DNA from 2 places in the Streptomyces sp. NPDC051822 genome. Region 2 is predicted to be linked to the other one. Evidence: riboswitches for the same ligand, from Rfam matches in the RefSeq annotation. Region 2 holds a riboswitch; the other holds the start of a gene.

Region 1 (7,720 bases), on a different contig from region 2:
GGGCCCCTGGAAGAACCTGCTGTTCGCCTTCGCCTGGGGCGCCTTCGCCGCCGCCCTCGTCGCGATCCTGGCGAACACCTTCGCGATCCGCTGGATCGCGACGGCGACCGCCGACCCGCACTCGGCCGACAACCTCGGTGCCACGGTCGTCGCGCCGGTGGTGGAGGAGAGCGCGAAGGCCGTCGCGATCCTGCTGCTCTTCCTCTTCCGCCGCCGCCACTTCGGCGGTCTCGTCGACGGGGTCGTCTTCGCCGGCTTCACGGCGACCGGCTTCGCCTTCACCGAGAACATCCTCTATCTCGGCAACGCCTTCGGCGAGGACCAGGAGTTCGGCTCCTCCGGCATCGGCATGGTGACGGCCGGGACCTTCTTCGTACGGGTCGTGATGTCGCCGTTCGCGCACCCGCTCTTCACCGTGCTCACCGGCATCGGCTTCGGCCTCGCCGCGCTCGCCCCGCGCGGGAAGCGGGTCCGGAAGGTGCTCCTGCCGCTCGCGGGGCTGCTGCTCTCCATGGGCCTGCACGCCGCGTGGAACGGCTCCGCCACCTTCGGTGGCCCGTGGGCCTTCTACGCGGTGTACGGGGCGCTCATGGTCCCGGCCTTCGGCCTGCTGACCTGGCTCGCGGTGTGGAGCCGGCAGCGGGAGCTGCGCACGATATCCGGGGAGCTCCCGGCGTACGCGGAGGCCGGCTGGCTCTCCCCCGCCGAGCCGCTGGCGCTGTCCTCGATGCGGGCCCGTGAGATGGCCCGTTCGTTCGCCGCCAGGACGTACGGCCCGGCGGCCGCGCGGACGGTCGGCGAGTACGAGTCGTTCGCGACGACGCTGGCCTTCCTGCGGGACCGGGCCAGGCGCGGCACGGCGGGACCCGACTTCCCGGCCCGGGAGCGGGAGCTGCTGCACCATCTGTGGCAGCGCCGTGAGGTGGCCTCGCCCTCGCTCACGTACGCGGCCAGGGCGACGGGCCGGGTGTGGGCGCCGCCGCAGTACCTGGACTACGGCGGCTACAACCCGTACCGGAGTTAGGGCCTGATCCGAGAGACAGGTCCTAAGGCGTGTTCGACGCCTCCGTCAGGAGGGTCAGCTCGGTCTCCGTCAGGGTGAGGCGGGCGGACGCGATCAGGGCGGGGAGCTGCTCGACCGTACGCGCCGAGGCGATCGGCGCGACGACGGTCGGGCGGGACGCGAGCCAGGCGAGGGCGACGGAGGCGGGTTCCGCCTCGTGCGCCTCGGCGACCGCGTCGAGGGCGGAGAGCACGGCCCGGCCCCGCTCGCTGTCCAGGTGCTTGCCGGCTCCGGCGGCCCGGGCGCTGTCGACGGCGGTGCCGGGGCGGTACTTGCCGGTGAGGAAGCCGGACGCGAGCCCGTAGTACGGGACGGCGGAGAGCCCGGACTGATCGACGGTCTCCTGGAGGGGGCCCTCATAGGTCTCGCGGGAGACCAGGTTGTAGTGCGGCTGGAGGGCCACGTACCGGGCCAGGCCCTCGGTCTCGGCGAAGTCGAGGGAGGCGCGGAGCCGCTCGGGGGAGATGTTGGAGGCGGCGACCGCCCGCACCTTGCCGTCCTTCACGAGCTGGTCGAGAGCGGTGACGATCTCCTCGACGGGGACCGACTCGTCGTCGAAGTGCGTGTAGTAGAGGTCGATGTGGTCCGTGCCGAGGCGGCGCAGCGACTCCTCCGCGCCGGCCTTGATGGTCGTGGCGGAGAGCCCTTTGAAGCGGGGGTGGGCGCCGACCTTGGTGGCGACGACGATGTCGGCGCGGTTGCCGCGGGAGGCGAGCCAGCGGCCGATGACGGTCTCGGACTCGCCGCCCTCGTTGCCTTCGGCCCAGGCGGAGTAGACGTCGGCGGAGTCGACGAAGTTGCCGCCGGCGGCGGCGTAGGCGTCGAGGACGGCGAAGGACTGCGCCTCGTCGGCGGTCCACCCGAAGACGTTGCCGCCCAGGGCGAGGGGGAAGACGTGGAGGTCCGAGCTGCCCAGCGGGCGGAGAGAGGTCATGAGTCGGTCAACTCTCTCCGCCGCCGGAGCTATTCCGCGACGTGAACCGGTCAGACCGTGAGGCCCTTGGAGCGGAGCCAGGACGCCGGGTCGATGCCGTCGCCGCCGGGCGTGTGGACCTCCATGTGGAGGTGGGCGCCGGAGACGTTGCCGGTGGCGCCGACGCGGCCGATCGTCTCGCCGGTGCCCACGGTCTGGCCGACGCCGACCGTCATGGACGACAGGTGGCAGTACCAGACCTCGGTGCCGTCCTCCAGCTCCAGGACGATCCGGTAGCCGTAGGAGCCGGACCAGCCGGCCGACTTCACGGTGGCGCCGTGGACCGCCTTGAGCGGGGTGCCGGTGGGGGCGGCGAAGTCGAGGCCCGTGTGGTAGCCGGAGGACCACATCGAGCCGGACTGCATGTAGGTGGCGGTGAGGGAGTACGAGGAGAGCGGCATCGAGTAGCTCGCGGCGAGCTGGGCGAGGCGCTCGGCCTCGGTCTTCGCCCGGGCTTCCGCCTCCGCCTTCGCCTTGGCCTCCGCTTCGGCCTTGGCCTTGGCCTCCGCCTCGGCCTCCGCGGCCGCCTTCTCCGCGGCGTCGGCCTTGGCCGCGGCCTCCGCGGCGGCCTTCTCGGCAGCCGCCTTCTCCGCCGCGGCCATGTCGGCGGCGTCGGCGGAGGCCTGCTGCTGCTCGGCCTGCTGGAGGATGCGGGCGCGCAGGGCCTCGCCCGCGTCGGCGGTGCCGGCGGTGAGGGCGGTGGCCTCGGCCTGCCCTGCCGTGGCGCCCTGCTCGGTGTCGGGCGTGGTGTACGTGGCGGCGGTGAGCGGGTTCGGGTTGGAGCCCGCCGCGCTCGCGGTCTCCATCTCCGCGTCCGAGTCGGGAAGGAGGTCGCCGACGCCGGGGAGGTCGTGGGCGTCCGGCAGGCCGAGGTCCGGGAGGTCCGGGAGCGATATGGCGACCGGCGGCTTGTCCTGCGCGGTGGCGAGGCCGCCCGCGCCGACGGCCGCGATGACGCCGACGCCGAGGACGGTGGAGGAGCGTGCGAAGTTGGAGCGCTGCTTGACGACCCGGTGCCGGCCGCCGGAGCGGCTCTGGGCGCGGAGGGACTCCTCGCTGGGGTTCCACTCGGTGTCCGGGGCGGCGGCGGGACCCGCACCACCACCGAAGGCATCGAAGGGGGCTTCGGGTACGGGAGTGTTGGACGCCACTAGGGCGCGCTCCTTTCCTTCCTTCTCGCCTACCGGGTTAGCTGACGGGTTCGGAGCAGGAAGGTCTCCTACGGGCACGTTCGCACAGGTGCGACGGGCCCGATTCACCCCAAGTAGTGGTTCCCCGGTTCCTTTTCAGGATTCGGCGCGTGCGCACGGTGCCGCCTCTTGCGACGGCTGGGACGACCGCACTGCGTTATCGAACGTTAATAGACAGGGGGTCCCTATTCCAAGCCGTTCCTCTTGATCATTCATTGAATTGGGGGAGAATAGCCCGAGTTGACCCCCCTTCAACAACGGCCACGCAAACCGCCGCGACCTGACGTTGAGTCAATTGTTATCGCAGGGACACCTGTCGACTACGGCCCGTGACGGGATCCGTTCGGCGGCACCACCGGCATCGTCCGGCGCCGCTCCGGCTGCCCCGCCGCGGGGCGGCTCAGCGCGAGGAGCGCCATGTCGTCCGTGGACCCGCCGCCCGTGTGCAGCCGTACGTCGTCCACGAGCGCGTCGAGCAGTTCCTCGGGCCCCGGGAAGATCCGGCCGGCGAGGCGCTCCCCCGGGTCGTAGAAGACACCCGCCGCGTTCCGCGCCTCCGAGAGGCCGTCGGTGTAGAAGAGCAGCGTCGCGCCCGGCGGGTACGGCCGCCCCTCGGCCCGGTCCGGCCACGTCGCCAGATCGCCCATGCCGAGGGGCAGCGCCGACTCGGTCGGTTCGAGCGTGTCCAGGCGCCCGTCGGCGTACAGCATCAGCGGGGGCGGGTGCCCGCGGTTGACGACCCTTACGAAACCGTCGAAGGTGCCGTTCCCGTCGCCGCGCGGGATCTCGGCAAGGACGGCGGTGGTGAACCCCTCGAAGGCGTCGAGCCCGTCGCGCCGGGTGCCCTCGCGGGCAAGCGCCCGTTCGAGGCGCTGCGCCACACCCTCCAGGCTCCGCTCCTGCTCGGCCGCCTCGCGGAAGGCGCCGATGACGACGGCGACGGCCTCGACCGCCTCCATGCCCTTGCCCCGGACGTCGCCGACCACGAGCCGCACCCCGTAGGGGGTGTCCTGGACGGCGAACAGGTCGCCGCCGATGAACGCGTCCGCTTGCGCCGCCTCGTAACGAGCCGCGCACTGCAGCCCGCCGATCCGCTCGGCGGGCGTCGGGAGCACGGCCTTCTGCGCGGTCTCCGCGATGACCCGCGCCGAGGCGAGCCGCTCGCCGCTGCGGCGCACGACCCGGCTGATGAGGAGGGCGAGCGCGGACACGGTGAGGACGGTCAGGGTCTCGGTGAGGGTCGGGATCTCGGCGGCGGTGCCGTTGTAGAGATGCAGCCCGACGGAGGCGAGGACGGCGGCGATCCCGGTGAGGAGCGTCGTGAGCGTGGAGAAGAACGGCGCGGCGATCAGCGGGGCCGCGGAGAAGAGCGGAGCCGCGGTGTACGCGGGCGGGGTAGACAGGTCGAACACGACCCCGCCGGCGATCACCAGGGGCGGCAGGGCGCGGATGAACCGCCGGGCCCGCCCGTACGACCGGCGGCCCTCGCCGTCCCGCCGCCGCCCACCGCCGACCGTTCCTAGGGGGTGCCCCACCTGTGCTCTCCTGCCCGGTCCGTACCGGCCGCGGTCCGCACCGCGCCCTTCAAGGGTGGCCGCCGCCGCGGGGGGCGGCGACTCCCACGGGGCCGACTGGCGTACGGACCGGGCGGCGGCCCCCTGAAGGTGAGGGCTGAGTCCTCCGCCCCGGAGGGCTCAGCCCCTCGCAGCGGAGGGCTCAGTCCTTCGTCGCCCCCTCCGCGAGGCGCCCGCCCCGCGCCAGGAGGGCCATCGCGGCTGCGCACCCCAGACCGACCGCGCACAGCACCAGCCATGGCACCGCCGACCAGCCGGCTACGTCGAGCAGCACGCCCGTCCCCAGGTTCCCGAGGGTGATCCCGATCCCGCACACCGTGTTGTAGAGCCCGTAGTGGGTGGCCACCCAGCGCCCCCGGGACAGGGCCACGACGGTGTCCATCTCGTACGGGTAGAGCACCGCGTTCCCGACGGCCAGCACCGCCGCGCACAGCAGCAGCCCCACCGGGCCCCTGCCCAGGGCCGCCGGGAGCAGGAAGGCCCCGCCCATCAGACCGAGCCCGAGGACCAGACACCGTTCCCGGCTCAGCCGGCGCCTGCACCAGGCCGTGATCCGCAGCTGCCCGACGAGCGCGACGAGGGCCGAGACGACGAACAGGGCGGTCGTGAGCCCTGTGCCGCCCGCCGCGAGCGGCAGCGCCAGATAGACCTGGAAGGACAGGACGTACGAGCCGGTCATCGCGAGCGAGAACAGCCAGAAGGTGCGGTGCGCGAGCACCGTACGGAACTGGCCACGCTCATCCCCCGTCGGCGCCGTCCCCCCTCCCCGTACGGGCATGTACCGGAGCTGTACGAGGGTGAGGACGGCGAACAGCACCGCCGCCACCAGGCACGTCAGCCGGAACGACACCCCTGTCAGGGCCACCCCGAGGAGCGGCCCGAGGAGGATGCCCGCCTGGTAGTACACGTTGAACAGCGCGAAGGCCTCGACCCTCCTCTCCTCTCCGGCCTCCGCGGCGAGGCAGGCCCGCACGGCGGGGTTGAACAGCGCCCCCGCGAGACCGGTCGCGAGCGAGGCGGCGATCAGCATCGGCAGCGACTGGGCGAACGCGAGGGCTCCGAAGCCGGCCGTCCGCAGCGCACAGCCGGCGACGATGAGCGGCTTGAAGCCGAGCCGGTCGGCGAGCGCCCCGCCGACGAGGAACATGCCCTGCTGGGACAGGTTCCGGGCGCCGAGGACGAGGCCGACGGCCCAGGCCGCCATGCCGAGCCCGTCCGCGAGGTGCGCGGCCAGGTACGGCATCAGCATGTAGAAGCCGAGGTTGATGGTGAGCTGGTTGAGGAAGAGGAGCCGTACGGCCGGTTCGAAGGTACGGCTCCGCTTCCACACCCCGCCCCGGGGAGCGGCCGTCGTGGTGCTCAACGGCCCAGCCCCGCCCGGTCCATGGCCTTGCGGGTCCAGCCCTCGACGGGCGCGCCCGCCTCGTACCCGGCCGGGTCCTCTCGTACGGGCCCGTCGAGAAGGCCGTGCGCCGAGCAGAACTCGTCGTTGAAGACGGTGTCGAAGTACCGCTGCGGCCCGTCGGGGAAGACGGCCGCGATCCGCGTCCCGCGCGGCCGGGTACGGGCCAGCCACCCGGCGACGAGCGCGACCGCGCCCACGCTCCAGCCCCCGGTCGCGAACTGGCGCGAGGCCAGTCGGCGGGCCGCCCGTACCGCCTCCGCGGGACCCACCCAGTGGACCTCGTCGAAGGCCCCGTGGTCCACGTTGCCCGGGTGGATGGACGAGCCGAGCCCGCGCATCAGCCGCTCCCCGGCGGGCAGGCCGAAGACGGTCGACCCGACGGAGTCGACGCCGACCAGTTCGAGGGCGGGGCTGCTGGTGGCGCGCAGGGCCCGGGAGATCCCGGCCGAGTGGCCCCCGGTGCCGACCGCGCAGACGAGGACGTCGATCCGGTCGAGCTGCCCGGACAGTTCGGCGGCGAGCCCGGCGTACGCGTCGGGGTTGTCGGGGTTCCCGTACTGGTTGGGCCACCAGGCCCCGTCGAGCCCCGCGAGCAGCTCGGCGACCCGGTCCATCCGGGCCTGCTGCCAGCCGCCGAGCGCGCTCGGCTCGCGTACGACGTGGACCTGGGCACCGTGGGCGACGAGCATCCGCTCGACGATCGGTTCGAGACCGGGGTCGGTGACGACGTGCACCGGATGCCCGTGGAGGACACCGGCGAGGGCGAGGCCGAGACCGAGGGTCCCGGAGGTCGACTCGACGATCGGGGCGCCGGGCCGCAGCTCACCGCGGCGGCGGGCCTGCTCGACCATGTAGAGGGCGGCGCGGTCCTTGATGCCGCCGAAGTTGAAGCCTTCGAGCTTGGCCCAGTAGCCGTCGTCCGTCCACAGGACGGGGGTGTTGCCGACGGTCTGCTCGGCGGCGGGCGTCTTGCTGCCGGACAGCAGGTTGTTCATGGGGACGTCCTTGGGGTGGTACGCGAAAAAGACCTGGTCACGCGAGGGCGGGACCCGGTTCAGTTCCGGTCCACTCCGAGGGCGATCAGCAGACGGCCCGGCTCGGGGCCGGGCCCCGCCCTGCCCCGTACGCAGCGCGCGCGGGGATCGGTGCGGTGGTCCGCTTCGTACGGCAGGGTCACGGCTCCGCCGGCGTCCGGCACGGCGAGCTGCGAGGCGGCGCTCTGCGCGGGGAGGTGCGCGTCGAAGGACCACGCCTCGCCGGACCGCTCGCAGCCGTGCGGCAGCGCGGGGGCGGAGACGGTGGTCGTGCCGTAAGGGGTGGGCAGGACGTGCCCGTGGGAGCCGTGGCAGACGCTCACGAGGAGGGCGAGGAGCGCGAGCAGGACGAGAACGGCGGGCGCCCGCCGGTTCACATCGCTCACACGCTCGTCACTCATGGTGCGCGTGAGACTACGGTGGGGAAGTGTGGCTCCGCAAAGACGTGGGCCCGGATTCGGCCACCGTTTACTTCGGGCAG
Region 2 (7,720 bases):
CATGGGTCACACGGCCACGGCCGAGGCCGGCTCCGGCGGCCTCACAGCGACCGAGCACCGGCTGGCGAACGGCCTGCGTGTGGTGCTCTCGGAGGACCACCTGACCCCGGTCGCCGCGGTCTGCCTCTGGTACGACGTCGGCTCGCGCCACGAGGTTCCCGGCCGCACGGGGCTCGCGCACCTCTTCGAGCACCTGATGTTCCAGGGCTCGAAGCAGGTCCACGGGAACGGGCACTTCGAGCTGGTGCAGGGTGCGGGCGGCTCGCTCAACGGCACGACGAGCTTCGAGCGCACCAACTACTTCGAGACCATGCCCACGCACCAGCTGGAGCTCGCGCTCTGGCTGGAGGCCGACCGCATGGGCTCGCTGCTGGCCGCCCTGGACGACGAGTCCATGGAGAACCAGCGGGACGTCGTCAAGAACGAGCGCCGCCAGCGCTACGACAACGTGCCGTACGGCACGGCCTTCGAGAAGCTGACCGCCCTCGCGTACCCGGAGGGCCACCCGTACCACCACACGCCGATCGGCTCCATGGCCGACCTGGACGCGGCCACCCTGGAGGACGCGCGGAACTTCTTCCGCACGTACTACGCCCCGAACAACGCGGTGCTGTCGGTCGTCGGCGACATCGATCCGGAGCAGACCCTCGCCTGGGTCGAGAAGTACTTCGGCTCCATCCCCGGCCACGACGGCAAGCCCGAGCCGCGCCCCGGCGACCTTCCCGAGGTCATCGGCGAGCAGCTGCGCGAGGTCGTCGAGGAGGAGGTCCCGGCCCGTGCGCTGATGGCCGCCTACCGGCTGCCGCACGACGGCACGCGCGAGTGCGACGCCGCCGACCTGGCCCTGACGGTCCTCGGCGGCGGTGAGTCCTCCCGTCTGCACAACCGTCTGGTCCGCCGCGACCGCACGGCCGTCGCCGCCGGCTTCGGGCTGCTGCGGCTCGCCGGAGCGCCCTCGCTCGGCTGGCTGGACGTCAAGACCTCCGGCGGTGTCGAGGTCCCGCAGATCGAGGCGGCCGTCGACGAGGAGCTCGCCCGGTTCGCGGCCGACGGCCCCACGCCGGAGGAGATGGAGCGCGCGCAGGCCCAGCTGGAGCGCGAGTGGCTCGACCGCCTCGGCACCGTCGCGGGCCGCGCCGACGAACTGTGCCGGTTCGCCGTGCTGTTCGGCGACCCGCAGCTCGCCCTGTCGGCCGTCGACCGTGTGCTCGACATCACCGCCGACGAGGTGCGGGCGGCCGCCGCGGCCAGACTGCGGCCCGACAACCGTGCGGTGCTCGTCTACGAGCCCCTGGCGACCGAGCAGAGCGACAACGCCGAGGGCGATGACGAAGAGGGAGCGGACCAGTGACCGACGCCGCCGTGTCTTTGACGAGCATGGACTTCCACCCGCAGCCGGAGCCGGGCGCCGCCAGGCCCTGGGCCTTCCCGGCCCCCGACCGCGGGAAGCTGGACAACGGCCTGACGCTGCTGACCAGCCACCGCCCCGGCCAGCAGGTCGTGGCCGTGGAGATCTTCCTGCCGGCCCCGCTGGACGCCGAGCCCGCCGGTCTCGACGGCGTCGCCACCATCATGGCCCGCGCGCTCTCCGAGGGCACGGACCAGCGCAGTGCCGAGGAGTTCGCGGCCGAGCTCGAGCGCTGCGGTGCCACGCTCGACGCGCACGCCGACCACCCGGGCGTACGGGTCTCCCTGGAGGTTCCGGTCTCCCGGCTGCCCAAGGCGCTCGGGCTGCTGTCCGAGGCCCTGATCGCCCCGGCGTTCCTCGAGACGGAGATCGAGCGTCTGGTGCGCAACCGGCTCGACGAGATCCCGCACGAGACGGCCAACCCGGCCCGCCGCGCGGCCAAGCAGCTCTCCAAGGAGCTTTTCCCGGCCGAGGCGCGGATGTCCCGGCCGCGCCAGGGCACCGAGGCGACCGTCTCCGCGATCGACGCCGCCGCCGTCCGCGCCTTCTACGAGGCGTACGTCCGGCCCGCCACGGCGACCGCCGTGGTCGTCGGCGACCTGACCGGCGTCGACCTCGACAAGGTCCTCGCCGAGACCCTGGGCGCCTGGACGGGCGAGCCGGCCGAGCCGCTCCCGATGCCGTCGATCACGGCCGACGACACCGGACGGGTCGTCATCGTGGACCGGCCGGGCGCCGTTCAGACCCAGTTGCTGATCGGCCGGATCGGCGCCGACCGGCACGACCGTGTCTGGCCGGCCCAGGTCCTCGGCACGTACTGCCTCGGTGGCACCCTGACCTCGCGTCTCGACCGGGTCCTGCGCGAGGAGAAGGGCTACACCTACGGGGTGCGGGCCTTCGGGCAGGTGCTCCGCTCCGACGCCCAGGGGAACGGCGCCGCGATGCTCGCCATCAGCGGTTCCATCGACACCCCCAACACGGGCCCGGCTCTTGACGACCTGTGGAAGGTGCTGCGCACCCTGGCCGCCGAGGGTCTGACGGACGCCGAGCGCGAGACCGCCGTGCAGAACCTGGTGGGGGTCGCGCCGCTCAAGTACGAGACGGCCGCCTCCGTCGCCGGGACGCTCGCCGACCAGGTCGAGCAGCACCTTCCGGACGACTTCCAGGCCCAGTTGTACGCGCGTCTGGCCGAGACCGGCACGGTCGAGGCCACCGCGGCCGTGGTCAACGCCTTCCCGGTGGACCGGCTCGTCACCGTCCTGGTGGGCGACGCGGCGCAGATCGCGGACCCGGTGCGCGCGCTCGGCATCGGTGAAGTCACCGTTGTGACCGGCTGATTCCGGCTGCCGATCCGGCAGGGGGAGGGCTCCGACGACCTGTTTCGTCGGAGCCCTCCCCTTTGTCCGTATTGAGGGCTTGGGTGGCCCTATGACCTGTGGCATGTCTTACAAACTGCCGAGTCCGGTTGGTGATTGAAAGACGATCCGCATAGCGTCGGTGCGTCTGTCCGGCAGTTGCACCTGCCGCACCCGCGGCATCCGGACAGTCATCGCCGAGTCCCCGTCAGGCGCGAGCCTGGGGAGCCGGGGACCCACGCGTAGTCCCTGGGGTGAATCGGGCGCCTTCGTCTCGTACGGAGGGGCTCGTAGGAGACCTTCCTGCTCCGAACCCGTCAGCTAACCCGGTAGGCGAGAGGGAAGGAAAGGATCAGCCACTACATGGCGTTCACCCGTGCCACCGGGAAGCATCGTGGTCCGAGCCGTATGGCGCGCCGCAGCGTAGGCATCGCCGGCGCAGCGACCCTCGCCACCACCGGCGTCATCGGCACCCTCGCCTCCCCGGCGCTCGCCGCCGAGACGGACAACCGCTCCGTCGAGGACACCGGCCTCACCAAGGTGATCACCGAGGACTCGCTCGCGGACCGGCTCAACGCCCAGGCCGCCGCGCAGGAGCAGGAGGCCTTCGAGGCCGCCGCCAAGGCGAAGGCCCAGGCCGAGGCGAAGCGCAAGGCCGAGGCCCGCGCCAAGGAGATCCGCGAGGCCGAGCAGCGCGCCGCCCGTGAGGCCGAGCGCCGCCGCCTGAACTCCTTCCAGCTCCCCGTCGACGGCTCGTACGTGTCCACCGGCTACAAGACCGGTGGCTCGCTCTGGTCCTCCGGCAGCCACTCGGGCGTCGACTTCCACGCGGCCTACGGCAGCAGCGTCGTCTCCGTCGGCTCCGGCACCGTCGTCGAGGCCGGCTGGGGTGGCGCGTACGGCAACAACATCGTCATCCGGATGAACGACGGCACGTACACCCAGTACGGGCACCTCTCCTCCATCGGAGTCCACGTCGGCCAGACCGTCGAGCCCGGCGAGCGGATAGGCATCTCCGGCTCGACCGGCAACTCGACCGGCCCGCACCTCCACTTCGAGGCCCGGACGACGGCCGAGTACGGCTCCGACATCAACCCGGTCGCCTACCTCCGCGCCCGCGGCGTCAACGTCTGACCGCCGCACCCCGCGCTTCGCAAAAGCCCCGGCTCGTCCTGAGCCGGGGCTTTTCGTCGGTCAAAAGACATCCATATTCCGCTGAGGCATCGGAAATTCCGGCGCGCTGCAATAGAGTCGCAGATCGGGCGCAGAACAGGCGCCGTAAGAATTGTCTCGCGCAGACCAAGGCGGAGGTCGGACATGCGTATTCCCGCGCACTCGGTATGCACGGCGATCCGGGACGACATCGTCTCCGGCGTCTTCGAGCGGGGCAGTCGACTGACGGAGGACCAGCTCGCCCGCCGCTACGGGGTCTCCCGTGTGCCGATCCGCGAGGCCCTGCGCACCCTGGAGTCCGAGGGCTTCGTCGTCACCCGCCGCCATGCCGGCGCGCATGTCGCCGAGCCCACCGAGCAGGAGGCGGCCGACCTGCTCGACATGCGGGCGCTGCTCGAACCGCTCGGCGCGGCGCGCGCCGCCCAGCGGCGTACGGAGGCCCATCTCAAGGTGCTGCGCGGCCTGGTCAGGCTGGGGCAGGAGCGGGCCAGGCGAGGTCAGGGCGAGGATCTGCGCTCGCTGGGCGGCTGGTTCCACGAGACGCTCGCGCAGGCCTCCGGCAGCCCCGCGCTGACGGCGCTGCTGACCCAGCTACGGCACAAGATCGCCTGGATGTACGCGGTCGAGCAGCCCTCCCAGCCGGTGGAGGCGTGGGCGGAGCACGGCGCGATCGTGGACGCCGTGGCGCGCGGGGACGCCGAGCGGGCGCGCGTGCTGACCGCGCTGCACGCGGAACGCTCGCTCTCCCTGCACCGCCTCAAAAGACCGGAGCGCGGTCGTGTGAGGGATTCGCAACATGTAGTCAACACGGCGAGTGCCCGGAATTAACGTGAGCACCGTATACAAAGAATAGGAATTCAACGGGGGCATGTTCCGTGCTGCCCGGAAAGCGGGCGGCGCAAATGCGAAAGACCGTGACCACCGGAATTCCGGTGGTCACGGTCTTTCGTCGTCGCGGGAAGGTCGACGCGGATCAGACGGTCTCGGGAAGCTCGTCGAGACCCTCGGCGACCAGCTTCGCCAGACGGTCCAGAGCGGCCTCGGCACCCTCGGCGTCCGAAGCGAGGACGATCTCCTCGCCGCCCTGCGCGCCCAGGCCGAGCACCGCGAGCATGGAGGCGGCGTTCACCGGGGTGCCGTCGGACTTGGCGATCGTCACCGGAACGCCGGAAGCCGTGGCGGCACGGACGAAGATGGACGCGGGGCGGGCGTGGAGGCCCTCGGCCCAGCCGACGTTGACGCGGCGCTCAGCCATGGTGTTGCCCTTCAAGTCTTAAGCGGTTGTCTAGACCAGTCTCTCACGGGAAGCTCCGTGCTCACGCCGACCTCCGGCCCGGATCGGACCGCCGTTCGGTCCTCGCCGGCGACGGCGGCGCGCTCCCCACTGTGCACGGTGGTTCCCCCGCGTCGCACGGGGGTGCCCCTACCTTGCACGGCGCACACCCGTCACGCGACCGGTGCCACCGTCGTGTCGCGGCCGTAGGCTGGCCCCATGCAGAGCGCGTCGGAGCAGTCGGGAGCGGCGGAACGACCGGCATCACCGGCCCGCCAGGGACCACGGGACCCTGATCGCCCGGACTACCCCGACTACCCCGATCACTGGGAAGCGGACGTGGTGCTCCGCGACGGCGGCACCGCGCGCATCAGGCCCATCACCGCCGACGACGCCGACCGCCTCGTCAGCTTCTACGAGCAGGTCTCCGACGAGTCGAAGTACTACCGCTTCTTCGCCCCCTACCCCCGGCTCTCGGCGAAGGACGTCCACCGCTTCACCCACCACGACTTCGTCGACCGGGTCGGACTCGCGGCGACCGTGGGCGGCGAGTTCATCGCCACCGTCCGCTACGACCGCATCGACGAACGCGGCCTGCCCGCCTCCGCCCCGGCCGACGAGGCCGAGGTCGCCTTCCTCGTCCAGGACGCCCACCAGGGACGCGGAGTCGCGTCCGCCCTGCTCGAACACATCGCGGCGGTCGCCCGGGAACGGGACATCCGGCGCTTCGCCGCCGAGGTCCTCCCCGCCAACAACAAGATGATCAAGGTCTTCACGGACGCGGGCTACCTCCAGAAGCGCAGCTTCGAGGACGGCTCCGTACGGCTCCACCTCGACCTCGAACCCACCGACCGCTCCCTCGCCGTCCAGCGCGCACGGGAGCAGCGGGCCGAGGCCCGCTCTGTGCAACGCCTCCTCACCCCCCGGTCCGTCGCGGTCGTCGGGGCCGGGCGGGCACCGGGCGGCGTCGGCCGCACCGTCCTGCGCAACCTCCTCGGGGCCGGCTTCGCGGGCCGGGTGTACGCGGTCAACGCCGCGCTCCCCGCCGGCGATGCGGCGGAGCTGGACGGGGTCCCCGCGTACCCCTCCGTCGGCGCCATCGGGGAACCCGTCGACCTCGCCGTCGTCGCCGTCCCCGCCGAGCGGGTGCCCGAAGCCGTCGCGGACTGCGGCGAACACGGCGTACGGGGTCTCGTCGTCCTCTCCGCCGGATACGCGGAGAGCGGGGCCGACGGCCGCGAGCGGCAGCGCCAGCTCGTCCGCCAGGCGCGCTCGTACGGGATGCGGATCATCGGCCCCAACGCCTTCGGGATCATCAACACCACCGACGACGTCCGGCTCAACGCCTCCCTCGCGCCGCAGATGCCTGCCGCCGGACGGATCGGGCTCTTCACCCAGTCCGGTGCGATCGGCATCGCCCTCCTCGCCGGTCTGCACCGGCGGGGCGCCGGGCTCTCCTCCTTCATCTCCGCCGGCAACCGCGCCGACGTCTCCGGCAACGACTTCCTCCAGCACTGGTACGACGACCCGGGGACCGACGTCGTCCTCCTCTACCTGGAGTCCATCGGCAACCCCCGCAAGTTCACCCGGCTGGCCCGCCGCACCGCCGCCGTCAAGCCGGTCGTCGTGGTCAAGGGCGCCCGCCACAGCGGCAGCGCCCCGCCCGGCCACCGGGTGCCGGTCACCCGCATCCCGCACGCCACGGTGTCCGCGCTGCTCCGGCAGGCGGGAGTGATCCGGGTCGACACCGTCACCGAACTCGTCGACGCGGGACTGCTCCTGGCCGCCCAGCCCCTGCCGGCCGGGCCCCGGGTCGCGATCCTGGGCAACTCCGAGTCGCTCGGCCTGCTCACGTACGACGCCTGCCTGACCGAAGGACTGCGCCCGCTGCGCCCGCTCGACCTGACGACGGCGGCGGAGCCGGCCGACTTCCGGGACGCGCTGGCGGCGGCCCTCGCGGACGAGACGTCGGACGCGGTCGTCGTGACCGCGATCCCGTGGGTGGGCGAGAACGGTGCCACAGAGTTCGGCGACGGCGAGGTCCTCGCGGCCTCCCTCCGCGAGGCGGTCGCCGCCGCCCCCGCCCCCACGAAACCGGTCGTCGTCGTCCACGTCGAGATGGGCGGCCTCGCGGAGGCCCTCGCGGTCGCGACGAGCACGCGCCCGGCGACCCGGGGGCGGGGAGCGGGGAGCGGCACGCCCGCATCTGCGCCCGCGCCCGCGACTGCGACCGCACCTGCGGGTGCCGGCGCCGCCGCCGCGACGGAGTCCCGCCCCGGGGCGCCGACCCGGCCGAGCCCCGACGGCCCGGCCCGGCCCACCCCGGCCGCGCCCGTCACTCCCGTCACACCCGGCACGTCCGGGAGCCAGGCGGAGCCGACGCAGAGGCCCAAGGCCGCCGACAGCGCGCCGTCGACGACCATCCCCGCCTACCCCGCCGCCGAACGGGCCGTCCGGGCGCTGGCCGAGGCCGTGCGGTACGGGCAGTGGCGGCGCCAGGCCGCCGACCCC

The links. Region 2 has a riboswitch for cyclic di-AMP ahead of ACIA8N_RS16825 (M23 family metallopeptidase). Riboswitches for the same ligand answer to the same signal wherever they lie in the genome.
Positions count from the first base shown of each region.
Region 1: linked by a shared signal. The riboswitch ahead of ACIA8N_RS17440 (M23 family metallopeptidase) and the one ahead of ACIA8N_RS16825 (M23 family metallopeptidase) in region 2 are both predicted to bind cyclic di-AMP.

Region 1 is NZ_JBITBZ010000005.1:19,920-27,639, forward strand. Features, by position in the region: gene ACIA8N_RS17430 (PrsW family intramembrane metalloprotease) at 1-1,024, shown strand, start outside; gene ACIA8N_RS17435 (aldo/keto reductase) at 1,047-1,997, opposite strand; gene ACIA8N_RS17440 (M23 family metallopeptidase) at 2,048-3,187, opposite strand; cyclic di-AMP (ydaO/yuaA leader) riboswitch at 3,199-3,345, opposite strand; gene ACIA8N_RS17445 (PP2C family protein-serine/threonine phosphatase) at 3,547-4,761, opposite strand; gene ACIA8N_RS17450 (MFS transporter) at 4,943-6,163, opposite strand; gene ACIA8N_RS17455 (PLP-dependent cysteine synthase family protein) at 6,160-7,200, opposite strand; gene ACIA8N_RS17460 (hypothetical protein) at 7,260-7,640, opposite strand.
Region 2 is NZ_JBITBZ010000004.1:443,200-450,919, reverse strand. Features, by position in the region: gene ACIA8N_RS16835 (pitrilysin family protein) at 1-1,351, shown strand, start outside; gene ACIA8N_RS16830 (pitrilysin family protein) at 1,378-2,745, shown strand; cyclic di-AMP (ydaO/yuaA leader) riboswitch at 2,949-3,114, shown strand; gene ACIA8N_RS16825 (M23 family metallopeptidase) at 3,127-3,897, shown strand; gene ACIA8N_RS16820 (GntR family transcriptional regulator) at 4,081-4,764, shown strand; gene ACIA8N_RS16815 (HPr family phosphocarrier protein) at 4,910-5,191, opposite strand; gene ACIA8N_RS16810 (GNAT family N-acetyltransferase) at 5,429-7,720, shown strand, end outside.